Regions from separate parts of the Bacillus sp. FSL K6-0138 genome, predicted to be linked through region 3. Evidence: predicted binding sites of a transcription regulator. Region 3 holds the regulator's gene; each other region holds the start of a gene.
The links. Region 3 encodes NrdR, which represses ribonucleotide reductase genes. Its sites were predicted from a motif close to AACACNATATATNGTGTT; they were not measured.

Region 1: the regulator NrdR is predicted to act here: its motif matches at 1,389-1,406, upstream of nrdI (class Ib ribonucleoside-diphosphate reductase assembly flavoprotein NrdI).
Region 2: the regulator NrdR is predicted to act here: its motif matches at 1,595-1,612, upstream of MHB78_RS21605 (anaerobic ribonucleoside triphosphate reductase).

Annotation. Positions count from the first base shown of each region.
Region 1 is NZ_CP150286.1:2,535,466-2,539,664, reverse strand. It holds gene miaA (tRNA (adenosine(37)-N6)-dimethylallyltransferase MiaA) at 1-580, shown strand, start outside; gene hfq (RNA chaperone Hfq) at 621-842, shown strand; gene MHB78_RS13435 (hypothetical protein) at 993-1,205, shown strand; gene nrdI (class Ib ribonucleoside-diphosphate reductase assembly flavoprotein NrdI) at 1,454-1,849, shown strand; gene nrdE (class 1b ribonucleoside-diphosphate reductase subunit alpha) at 1,806-3,908, shown strand; gene nrdF (class 1b ribonucleoside-diphosphate reductase subunit beta) at 3,929-4,199, shown strand, end outside.
Region 2 is NZ_CP150286.1:4,108,312-4,112,510, forward strand. It holds gene MHB78_RS21605 (anaerobic ribonucleoside triphosphate reductase) at 1-1,577, opposite strand, end outside; gene kdgT (2-keto-3-deoxygluconate transporter) at 1,754-2,737, opposite strand; gene MHB78_RS21615 (bifunctional 4-hydroxy-2-oxoglutarate aldolase/2-dehydro-3-deoxy-phosphogluconate aldolase) at 2,813-3,424, opposite strand; gene MHB78_RS21620 (sugar kinase) at 3,430-4,199, opposite strand, start outside.
Region 3 is NZ_CP150286.1:1,370,481-1,374,679, reverse strand. It holds gene dnaI (primosomal protein DnaI) at 1-247, opposite strand, end outside; gene MHB78_RS07505 (replication initiation and membrane attachment family protein) at 269-1,675, opposite strand; gene nrdR (transcriptional regulator NrdR) at 1,794-2,252, opposite strand; gene MHB78_RS07495 (hypothetical protein) at 2,278-2,661, opposite strand; gene speD (adenosylmethionine decarboxylase) at 2,830-3,216, opposite strand; gene MHB78_RS07485 (glyceraldehyde-3-phosphate dehydrogenase) at 3,443-4,199, opposite strand, start outside.

The DNA of each region.
Region 1 (4,199 bases), 1.2 Mb from region 3:
CGATCCCGCTTTCCGGGCGGAAATGGAGAATATCGCGTCACAAAAAGGATCAGATTATGTGTACGGCCTGCTGTCAGAGCGCGACCCGGAATCGGCGAAAGCGATTCACCCAAACAACACGCGCAGGGTCATCAGAGCGCTAGAAATTCTACATACCTCCGGAAAAACGATGACTGAACATATGGAAGGACAGAAAAGAGAACCTTTGTACAATGCGGCCCTCATCGGGTTAACGATGGACCGCGAAGCGCTTTACGACAGAATTAACAGGCGGGTCGACCAGATGATGGACGATGGGCTTTTGGAAGAAGTGAAGCAGCTCTATGATGAAAAGGTCAGAGACTGCCAGTCTGTTCAGGCGATCGGCTACAAAGAGCTTTATGCATATCTTGAGGGCAGGGAGCCGCTTGAGGCTGCAGTTGAGACTTTAAAGCGAAACTCAAGACGCTATGCCAAACGGCAGCTGACGTGGTTCAGGAACAAAATGGACGTCGCCTGGTTTGATATGACGCCCCCTGTCAAAATTGAGCAGAAAAAACAGGAAATTTTCGCTTATATAGCAGGAAAGCTCGAACTTTAATCGAAACAATATGTTATAGAGAAACAAGGAGGACCAGAATATGAAATCGATAAATATTCAAGATCAGTTTTTGAATCAGATCCGTAAAGAAAATACATTTGTCACGGTCTTTTTACTCAATGGATTTCAACTGCGCGGACAGGTAAAAGGATTTGACAATTTCACAGTATTGCTTGAGACAGAAGGAAAGCAGCAGCTCATATACAAGCATGCCATTTCAACATTTGCACCGCAAAAAAACGTCCAGCTTGAACTCGAATAAGGATTCGCGGCTTCGAAAGACCATGCCCCCTGCATGGTCTTTTTTATGTCCGGGCGGCGCGATGCATACAAATTTACAAAGCAGCCGCGAATCGATAAACTAGGTATTGGTTAACACATAAGTTTTTAAATGCAAAGGAATGAGCGTACAATGAAACCTAAAATTGTCATCAACCATTGGGAAGAAACGTGTGAAGACGAGTCCTGCTACGAATACGGCACAAGCATTCTTGTAAACGGAAAAGAGCTGATCCGCGAGGCATCCATCCTGACGGCCGTTAAATCCGTGCTTGAAGAACTCGGAATCGAAGCCGATATTAAAGAAGTATGCGAGAACAAGTGTTGCGACGCTTACAAAAAATAAGTGAAAAAGTCTAGTCTACTAACTCAATTTTTTTCGTGTTATGATAGATTTCGGTTTGATGAGTAGGGTGAGCGTCAGCTCTCATTCTACTCATATTTCTTTGGCCTGCGGCTCCTCAGCTTGGAGCAAATTGTGAACTTTCTCGACTTGCGTATCAATATATTGTGTTTTTCTGAATGATAGTATACTATATATTGTGTAAGGCGAGTTGAGAGACTCGGGAACAATTTTAATAGGTCGTGATAATGATGATTCAAATCGTATTTGATTCAAAGACGGGGAATGTTCAGCGCTTTGTAGATAAAACGCCGTTTCGGAATAAACGGAAAGTCAGCGCAGACGAGTATTTAGACGAGCCGTTTATTTTGATCACGTACACGACAGGGTTTGGAGAAGTTCCGAAAACAACTGAGATGTTTCTTGAAAAAAACGCCCATCTCTTACTCGGGGTTGCGGCGAGCGGAAACAGAAATTGGGGAGATAATTTTGCGAGGAGCGCAGAAAAAATATCGAGACAGTATCAAGTTCCGATTCTCCACAAATTTGAACTCAGCGGGACGGCCAAAGACGTTGAACTGTTTACTCAGGAGGTAGAAAGAGTTGTCAGAAAATCAAGTGCCAAAATGGATCCAGTTAAACAATGAGATCATGATTCAAAAAGACGGGAAATTCCAATTTGATAAAGATAAAGAAGCGGTACATAGCTATTTTGTTGATTATATCAACCAAAATACGGTGTTTTTCCATGATCTGAAAGAAAAAATCGACTACTTAATCAAAAATGATTATTATGAAGAAGAATTTTTAAGCCGGTACACATTTGAAGAAATCAAAGAAGTGTTCAAAGAGGCATACGCAAAAAAATTCAGATTCCCGTCATTTATGAGCGCTTTTAAGTTTTACAACGATTATGCGCTGAAAACGAACGATAAGAAAAAAATTCTGGAGCGCTATGAAGACCGGATTTCCATTGTCGCCTTATTCTTCGCAAACGGCGATAAGGAGAAAGCGAAAGAGTTCGTCAGAATGATGATCAATCAGGAATATCAGCCGAGCACGCCGACGTTCTTAAATGCCGGCCGCAAACGCCGCGGCGAGCTTGTCAGCTGTTTTCTCCTTGAAGTCAACGATTCGTTAAACGACATTTCCAGAGCCGTGGATATTTCGATGCAGCTTTCCAAGCTTGGCGGAGGCGTGTCCCTCAACCTTTCAAAATTGCGTGCGAAAGGCGAAGCCATCAAAGACGTCGAAAATGCGACAAAAGGGGTTGTCGGCGTGATGAAGCTGCTCGACAACGCGTTCCGCTATGCAGATCAAATGGGACAGAGACAAGGTTCAGGAGCGGCATACTTAAACATTTTCCACCGCGACATCAACGATTTCCTTGATACGAAGAAAATTTCGGCAGACGAGGATGTCAGGGTGAAAACATTATCCATCGGCGTCGTCATTCCCGATAAATTCATCGAGCTGGCGAGAGAGGATAAAGCAGCTTACGTCTTCTATCCGCACACCGTCTATAAAGCGTACGGCGAGCATTTGGACGAAATGGACATGAACGAGATGTACGACCGTTTAGTGGAAGACCCGAGGGTCAAAAAGGAAAAAATAAACCCGCGCAAAATGCTGGAAAAGCTGGCGATTTTAAGATCGGAATCCGGGTATCCGTACATCATGTTCCAGGATAACGTCAACAAAGTTCACGCGAATAACCATCTGTCAAAGGTTAAATTCTCCAACCTTTGTTCGGAAGTGCTTCAGGCTTCCCAAGTTTCGTCTTACACCGATTACGGCCAAGAAGACGAAATCGGTCTGGATATCTCCTGCAACCTGGGATCGTTAAACATCCTGAATGTCATGAAAAACAAATCGCTTGAACAAACGGTCAAGCTTGCGACCGATTCATTGACGCACGTCTCAGAAACGACGAATATCACGAATGCGCCGGCTGTCCGCAAAGCGAACAAAGCGATGAAATCCATCGGCCTCGGTGCGATGAACCTTCACGGATATTTGGCGCAGAACGGCATCGCCTATGAGAGCGAAGAAGCGAGAGATTTTGCGAACACCTTCTTTATGATGATGAACTTCTACTCTATTGAACGTTCGGCAGAGATCGCCAAGCAAAAAGGGGAGACGTTCCATCAATATGAAGGTTCCGCATACGCGACGGGAGAATACTTCGAGAAGTATATCACGCAGGACTTCACGCCTAAATTCGAGAAAATTGCCAAGCTATTTGAAGGCATGCACATCCCGACGAAAGAAGACTGGAAACGGCTGAAGGAATTTGTTGCAGAGCACGGCTTGTACCACAGCTACAGACTGTGCATCGCGCCGACCGGCTCCATTTCATACGTGCAGTCAAGCACAGCGTCCGTGATGCCGATTATGGAGCGGATTGAAGAAAGGACGTACGGCAATTCGAAAACATACTATCCAATGCCTGGACTTGCGCCGAACAACTGGTTCTACTACAAAGAAGCGTACGATATGGATATGTTTAAGGTTGTGGACATGATTGCGACGATCCAGCAGCACGTGGACCAAGGCATAAGCTTTACATTGTTCCTGAAAGATACCATGACGACACGCGATCTGAACCGGATCGATCTTTATGCCCATCACAAAGGCATCAAAACACTTTACTATGCAAGAACGAAGGATACAGGGCAAGAAAGCTGCCTTTCTTGTGTCGTTTGATTAAAGGAGAGTATGAGAAAGTGACGAAAATATATGACGCAGCAAACTGGTCGAAGCATGAAGACGATTTTACCCAGATGTTTTACAACCAAAATGTAAAACAGTTCTGGCTTCCGGAGGAAATCGCCCTAAACGGCGATCTCCTCACATGGAAGTACTTGGGCCAAAACGAGCAGGATACATACATGAAAGTGCTCGCGGGGCTGACGCTTCTGGATACGGAGCAGGGAAACACGGGAATGCCGCTTGTCGCAGAGCATGTCGAAGGACACCAGCGCAAAGCGGTGCTGA
Region 2 (4,199 bases), 1.9 Mb from region 3:
ATGTGCCCGCCGTTGCACATCATGTGGAAAGGCGCTTCTTTTCTGATCTTTTCGATCGCCGTCAGTTTGTAGTGAACGGGAATATGAAACGAGTTGGTGTAGTACACCCGGTCTGTTACATTTTTGATGGATCCGAATTGGATTCTGTCTTTTTTGACGAATTTTCCTGACAGCCCTTCGGCAGGGGTCGCGATCAGCGAAAAGTTAAGCTTGTGCTTCTCCGTTGCTTCATCAGCCTTGTCTCTCATAAATTGGACGATTCTTTTGCCTAATTCGAACGCTTCATCGCTCTCTCCGTGATGTTTGCCCGTCAAGGCGGTCAAAGCCTCAGCCAGTCCGATAAATCCGATGCTGAGCGTCCCGTGCTTGAGGACGTCTTCAAGCGTGTCATCAGGCTCCAGCCTTTCACTTTCATGCCAGATGCCTTGTGAATACAGAAATTTAAAATCGTTTGCTCGTTTTTTGCATTGAAAAGCGTACCTCTCCAGCAATTGCTTAATGGTTAAATCGAGATAGCGGCTCAAGTGTTCGAAAAACTGCTCGACGCTTTCACTCAGCAGGGCAATTTTCACAATGTTGATTGAGGTAAAAGACAGATTTCCCCGTCCGATGCTGTTTTCTTTCCCATTGATGTTGGACATGACGCGGGTTCTGCATCCCATATAGGCAATTTCGCTTTCAGGCGTTCCGTCATAAAACGGTTCGTTCACTGGAGAATCGATAAAGCTGAAGTTTGGAAACAGCCGTTCGGCGCTCGTTTCCAAAGCCAGCCGGTACAAATCGTAGTTTTGATCTGTCTCGTGAACATTGATTCCTTCTTTCATCTTGAAAATTTGAATCGGAAAAATAGGCGTCTCACCCTTGCCGAGTCCGGCTTTTGTCGCCTTAAGAATGTTCTTGATCAGCATGCGGCCTTCCTTTGATGTGTCAGTTCCGTAATTAATCGAAACGAAAGGAACTTGTCCGCCCCCTCTCGAATGCATGCTGTTGGCATTATGTATGAACGCTTCACAGGCCTGGTATGTGGCATTGTCCGTTTCCTGCCAGGCGATTGCCGTGATCTCCTCTTCGGTTAATGCTGCCGGATACCCTTTGAGCCTGTTTACGTGTTTTTCAAACGTTTTGCGGACGTAAGGCGCCAAGTCATAGTCAAACATCGGAAACGACTGGCCGCCATGCTGCATATTTTGGTTGGATTGAAAAATAATCGAAGCCAAAGACAGCGCGCTCATGATGTCTTTCGGTTCCCTGAGTGAGCCGTGCCCCGTATGAAACCCGCCGTTCAGAAGCTGTCCCAAAGGGATCTGGCAGCAGGTCGTCGTTCCGCTGGCCATAAAATCCAAATCGTGCGGATACAGAAAATTGTCATCGACTGCTTCTTTAATTTCCGGCGCCATCAAATAATGAAGCGCATAGTGCCTTGCGCTCTCTGACGCAAACCGGCTCATCTGCCCCATCGGCGAACGGCCGTCGACATTTGCGTTTTCCTGCATAATATCGTGATCTCCATAGCCTACAATATCATGAAATGTTTCCGTTAATTGCACTAACCCTTGCTCTTTATCGCCAGGTGTCATCGTTCCCTCTCCCATCAAACAGCATATATTGTGTTTCTTTTAAATAAAAAACACTACATATTGATGTTAGCACAAATTTCATTCTTTAATTTTGGCAATTTCGTGACGTTCCCCGAAAAGGCCGAAAAAAAAGCGCTGCAGAACGGAATGTTCCGCGGCGCTTTCAGCCGGACGATTTATTTATAGTCAATGGTGATCTGTTTTGGAGGTTTTCTTTGTTTGACCCGTTTTTCGATCCAAATCGTTGCAAGCGGCGTCAGAAGGGAGGTGACGATGACGCTTGTCGCGATGATCGCCGTAGCCGACTCAGCCACCGGAGCGAAGACCGGGTTTGCATCTGCTAAGGCATACGGAACGGCGACTGCCGCACCTGCCGTTGATGATGCCGCCACTCCGGCCACGCCGTCTCCCCTGGCGATGAAACGGTCAAGCAAATAAAGGGAGGCTCCGGACAGGATAACGACTGACACGCCGACAACAATGCCTAAGATACCGGATTTGATGAGCATTCTAAAGTCGAGCGTATTCCCCAGCGAAAATGCAAAAAACGGAATGATTGCCGGAACGACTTTGCTGAATAAATCTCGCAGCTCATGGTCAAGATTCCCGAGTATGCAGCCGATCAAAAACGGAATGACGGTGGCGGCGAGCGTCTCCCACGGAAATGCCGCGAGACCCGTGACCCCGAACGTGACCATCGTCATAAACGGTCCCGACTCCGTGCTGATAAAGGCAAAGGCCCCGGCGTCTTCCTTGCGGCCTAAATGGTTCATCAGCGCCAAATACAGCCCGCCGTTCGTTTCATTCATGACCGCTACAATTGCAAGTACGGACAAGCCCGCGAAAAATCCCGATTGAATCCCTTCGTCAGGAATGAACTGTGCGGCGATCAGTCCAAGCAAAGCGGCAAAGCCCACCTTGCCAATCAAGAGGGTCAACCCTTTTCTGGCGATATAGCCGGAAGAACGAAAATCGATGGTTGCCCCCACGCAAAAAATAAATACTCCTAGAATCGGCAGCGTTCCTGTAATCAAGGCACCTGTAAATCCTCCGAAAAAATCTGCCGTGCCCGGAGCAAACGTATTCAGCGCCGCCCCCAAAAACAGCGGAATAATCATCATGCCCCCCGGCACGCGTTCAATCGTTGCTTTAATTTTCATCATTTTTTCTCCCATCTCAGTTAATGACAAAACAAAGCTATTGATCTTGAATCATGATGACGCTGCGGCATATCGTTATTTTTGTTTGGTCCTTTTAAAAATGCGCTGAAGGTCTTCTTCTGACGCTTTATCAAGCTGACTTCCGACCCCTACGGCCAGCGCTCCGGCGTCAAGCCATTTTTCGACATCTCCGGGATGAATGCCGCCGGTCGGAATAAAACGAATATCCGGGAATGGACCGGCGAGATTTTTCATATAGGAGACGCCGGATGTGCCGCCGGGAAACAGCTTTAAAATGCGAAACCCCTTTGACACCGCTTCCATAATTTCGCTCGGCGTGATAACTCCAGGGATAAAGAACGTATGCAATGAGGCAATATCATCGGCCAGCTCTCCTGAAAACCCGGGGCTGACGATAAACTTTGCCCCTGCATCTGCAGCTTCCCGCGCCTGATCCGCGTTGATGACCGTGCCCGCTCCCACAAGAAGACCGTCGATTTTGGCGAACTTTTCGATCAAATTGGACGCTCCCGGAGTCGTGTATGTGACTTCAATCGCAGTGATGCCTTTGTCAATGAGGCGATGAATGACAGCTTCGGCAGCCTCCGCATCCTTGGCGCGAATCACCGCAATCAGACCGGCATCTGCAAGCTGTTCCTGCGTTTTTTCGATCATGGACATTTCCATCAAAGTCAACCTCCTATTTTTTGATTTTCCATCTCTGTCAAAAACCCGTTCAACCGTTCTCTTGACGGGAGGCCATCCATATCCCCCGGGGCCATGACCGCAAGCGCTCCAATGGCATTCGCTCTCTGTACCGCTTCCTCGATTGGGAGCCGGTCCAAAAGACCGCTGATGATGCCGACAGCAAAGCCGTCTCCCGCACCAACGGTGTCTACCACTCGATCAACTTCAAATCCCGGTACATAGCCGCTTTTTTCCTCCGTCCGGTAATAGGCCCCTTCTTTTCCGAGCTTGACGACTGTAAGCCCGACTCCCTGATTCAAATAGAATTCCGCGATTTCTTCAGGGGTGCTTAGACCGGTAAGAAGCTTCCCCTCGCTGATCCCCGGAAGGAACCAATCGGCCATGGCGGCGATCTCATTGATCGTATGAATCATCGTCTCCTGATCAGGCCAAAGCTGGAAGCGGAGATTCGGATCAAATGAAATGGTTTTCCCCTCTTGCTTCATGTGTTTGACGGCATGGCATGTGAATTCCCTCATATCTTTTGACAATGCCGGGGGTATGCCTGTGATGTGCATATGCTTCGCCTGTTTAAAATAGTCCCCGGGATAGTCGAACACGCTCATCGTGCTTGCGGCAGATCCTTTTCGGTAATACGTCACATCAGGATCACCGCTTACAACTTTAGACTTGAGCAGTATCCCCGTCTGCCTTCCCGCCGTGCGTTTGACTTCCGAAATGTCGACCCGCTCTTTTGTCAGTTCGTTTAAAATGA
Region 3 (4,199 bases):
ACCCCTGAATCAGGTTTTTGCATTCTTTCAGGCTTGGACAGCCGCTGCATGCTTTGCTTTGCTGCGTAAATTCATACAGCTTGTTCAAGCTTCTCTCAATCATTCCTTCGTCCACTTCCGTCCGGTGCGTTTTCAGAAATTCCTGAACATCATGGTCGGAAAGGACTTTTTTCTTCATATCCTCAAGGCGCTTTTGGAAATCAGGCCTTGTCGTCACGCCTTGTAAAGCTCGTTTAATCGGCTCCATACCTCTTGTTCACCTCACTTTTTAAAGGGCGGAATGGTTTCTCAGTTTTTTTACTTCTTCGAGCAGCTTTTGCTTTTGCAATTCAAAATCTTCCTTGCTTGCCGCAGTCTGCTCATCCTTAGGCAGTGCTTCGGCCGCCTCGTTTTGCAGCCAATCCGGCAGCTTCTCTTCCCTGATGACTTTTTTATTCCCCTGCTTTTTCTTTCCTTGCGCCCATTCGAGATATTGACGGTTTTCTTCTTTTGCGAGCTTCATCGCTTCCCTTACCGTCTTCACTTTTTTTCTTGCCCAGTGGGAAGCGATTTTTTGAATGTAGTTTTTCGAAAGCTTCATATCGGTCCGGAGCATGACATAATAAATCAGGACATTGATGACGCCCGGCTCAAGCTTTTGGTCAAGCATGATTTCTTCGATGATTTTTAAATCGGCTTTGGAAGGCTCCGCCCCTCCGGCGATATCCTGAAGCAGTTTTCTCGGAGACACCTGTTCCAAAAGGGCGATCAACGTTTCTTCCTTTGACGCCGGCTGTTCATTCGTATGCTCGCGCAGCCTGAGCGGCTGAACCTTGTCGACAAGCTCGGGCAGCAGGCCGTTTCTTTCGATCTGATACCAGTCGCTCGCCGCTTTCCTCAGCGCTTCTGTCGTGATCATATCATGTTCGTCAACGGCTGACATGACGACGTTCTGCATATCGAGCGGCTCGATTCCGTAGAGAAAAGCAAGTTTTTTAATCGTTTCTTTTACTTGGCCGGTCAGCGCCTTTCTTGGAATCAGCGTTTCGGACAGCCCTGCCAGAAACAGCTGAAAATCAAACGCGTCGTCTGTCACCGCGACCGGTTTGCTTTGCCCCTCTTTTGTATATTCCCGGTCATCCGAAAGCTTCATAGCGTCCGCCATATCATCCGAAAGCTTCCATTCGCTCGGCTGCACGGCTGCAAAGACTTCGTTGAACGAGCGCGTGACATCACGCGCCTCTTCAGGCACTGACGGATGAGAAAAATAATCTTTCAGCTGCTGGAACCGCGCTTTTCCGACACGGTTGTACAAAAACACATTCAGCATTCCGTCCTGAAAGAACTCGTCCGGTCTGAGCGGCGCGATCAATTCGTATATAAATAAGCGTTCCTGCTCCGTTTCTTTTACATATGTCTTCAGCAGTCCGATTCCCTCAAGTTTTTCTTTTTCGGCGTGAATCGTTTTCAGGCTGGCCTGCATCGTCCCCATCAGCTGCCTGTGGGTCGAGCTGTTCCCCCATATCCTGTTTTGCTCAAGCTCTCCCCAGAGCGTAAAAAACAGGCTGAGCGAGAAAGACCCGATCAAAGGCTGATACAAAAGGGTGACAATTTGCCGGTCCAAATCCTGAAGCAGCCCGTGGCTCTTGACGACGTAAGGATCAACGGGAAGCAAATCTTTCCAGTAATTACTCATATCGATTGTCAACCTTCCAATTTGTTTCTTGTCCTCATTTTACACCTTTTTTCGGGCAGGATGTCATCCGCCCGCGATTTTTGTCATGAGAAAAGAGCTGGATCAAGTTTTCAGCTCTTTACCGTTCTTTCTTTATTAAATCTTTCAGTTCCTCGATAAATACGTTGATATCCTTAAACTGGCGGTAAACCGACGCAAATCTGACGTATGCGACCTCATCGATTTTCGCCAGGCGGTCCATCACCATTTCGCCGATATTCTCGCTTTTCACTTCTGAAACGCCTTGGTTTCTAAGCTCTTTTTCGATTTCAAAGCAAATATCTTCAAGCTGCTTTAAAGCGACAGGCCGCTTTTCGCACGCTTTGATCAAGCCGCGGAGCATCTTCTCCCGGCTGAATTCTTCACGGATTCCTTCTTTTTTAACGACGATCAGCGGAATTTCTTCCACCTTTTCAAATGTTGTAAACCTGTAACTGCAAGATTCGCATTCGCGTCTTCTGCGAATCGATCTGCTTTCATCAACGGGACGGGAGTCCAAAACCCTCGTCCCATTATGCTGACACGCTGGACATTTCATTTTTTCAGCTCCCTATTCAGTTGTTTCATTTTACAGCAGGAGCCAGCTTTCGGTCCAATTCCCGATAAACCGACGAAACCATGCTGCGGCTGTATCCAAAATCAGTCGGCATAACCGTTTCCGTCGATACATTAAAATCTACCGCTGTCTCAAAAGGGCGGATCGATACGACAGTCGCCACCAAAAAAGCCTTTTTCGGCTTTGTAATCTCTGCGCTTATTTCCCCTCTTTCTTCCGACACCGAAGTGACGGTGCAGCCGCCCATTCCGTCCAGCACTTCTGCTACGGCTTCCAGGGCCTGTTTTGCAGTCGCTTTATAGTAACGGCTCCTCAGCTCGTCCAAATGATGATGGTCGGATGTTTCGGCATGGGTCGAAAAAAATCCCTGAACCTTTTGGAAAACGCTCATACGCCATATCCCCTTTGCCTTTCTTCTCTATATTTTATTAAAAAAACTCTCTATTTCCAAGAGAAAACAAAATGGCAAAAGAATACGGGCGACATTTTGCAGGAAATGAAAAAGGAGCGGATCTAAAAAGCGGTTTTCGCTTTTTCATCCGGCTCCTCTTAAAAGGCATTAAAGCGCCTGTGCTTTGGCTTTTGCCTGCTTGATCTGTACAGGCCCCATGCCTCTTGGTATTTCGATATTCTCTCTTGTTTCCGCTCTTAATTCTTCTGCGATGTAATCCGCAGCAATGTTCGGATCTAAATCTCCGCAAGTATAAACATCAATGCTGGCATATCCGTGTTCAGGAAAGCTGTGGATGGTCAGATGAGATTCAGAAATAATGACAACCCCGCTTACACCTTGAGGCGCAAACTTATGAAACGCAACCTCCCGCACCTCAGCACCTGATTTCAGTGCAGCATTTACGAACGTTTTTTCAATAAAATCCATGTCATTCAGCTTATCAAAATCGCATCCCCACAGTTCGGAGATGACGTGACGCCCCATTGTTTCCATAGCATGGCCCCCCCTTAACAAGAATTAAAAAGTGAATTTCCAAGCAACTAAACCGGTCATTTACCACGGGGGAAAGTTAGTCCGGAGAGGTCCTAACCCTTTAAGTAATGCCGAAGCGCTCACGACTAGAAGTTCACGAAAAATAGTATACTTTGTTTGAATATTTTTTGCAAGGCGGTTTTGATGGTTAAGGGGTTTTTTATTTTTATCCGTCCATGCTTTTATTTTATACAGCTGATGGATGTTTCATTCTCGACGCAACGTATCTGATGAGATCGACGACCCTGCACGAATATCCCCATTCATTGTCATACCATGCAAGCACTTTCATTTTCCTGTTTTCGAGCACCATCGTTGACAGGCTGTCAATGACCGCAGAAAACGGATTTGTATTAAAGTCCGAAGACACGAGCGGCTCATCGCATACATCGATAATTCCGGCCATGGAACCCGCTGCCGCCATACGGAACGCCTCATTGATGTCCTCGGCGGTTACATCGCTTTTTAAATCCGCTACAAGATCAACGAGAGAAACGTTTGGAACAGGCACCCGCAAAGCAAGGCCGTGCATTCGTCCTTTTAAATGAGGCATGACGAGCGACAGCGCTTTTGCTGCTCCGGTGGTCGTCGGAATGATCGAAGAACCGCAGGCGCGCGCTCTCCGCAGGTCTTTGTGCGGATTATCGATATTTTTTTGATCGTTTGTAAAGGCGTGTACGGTCGTGACAAGGCCGTTTTCAATTCCAAACGCATCATCAAGCACTTTTGCAACGGGCGCCAGGCAATTCGTCGTACAGGACGCGTTCGAGATGATCGCATGGCGCTCAGCATCAAAGTCCCCTTCATTAACGCCCATGACGATCGTAATGTCCTCATTTTTTCCGGGCGCCGTTAAAATCACCTTTTTCGCTCCCGCTTCAATATGAGCTTCAGCTTTTTCTTTCGAGTTAAACTTCCCGGTTGCTTCAACGACGATATCGATT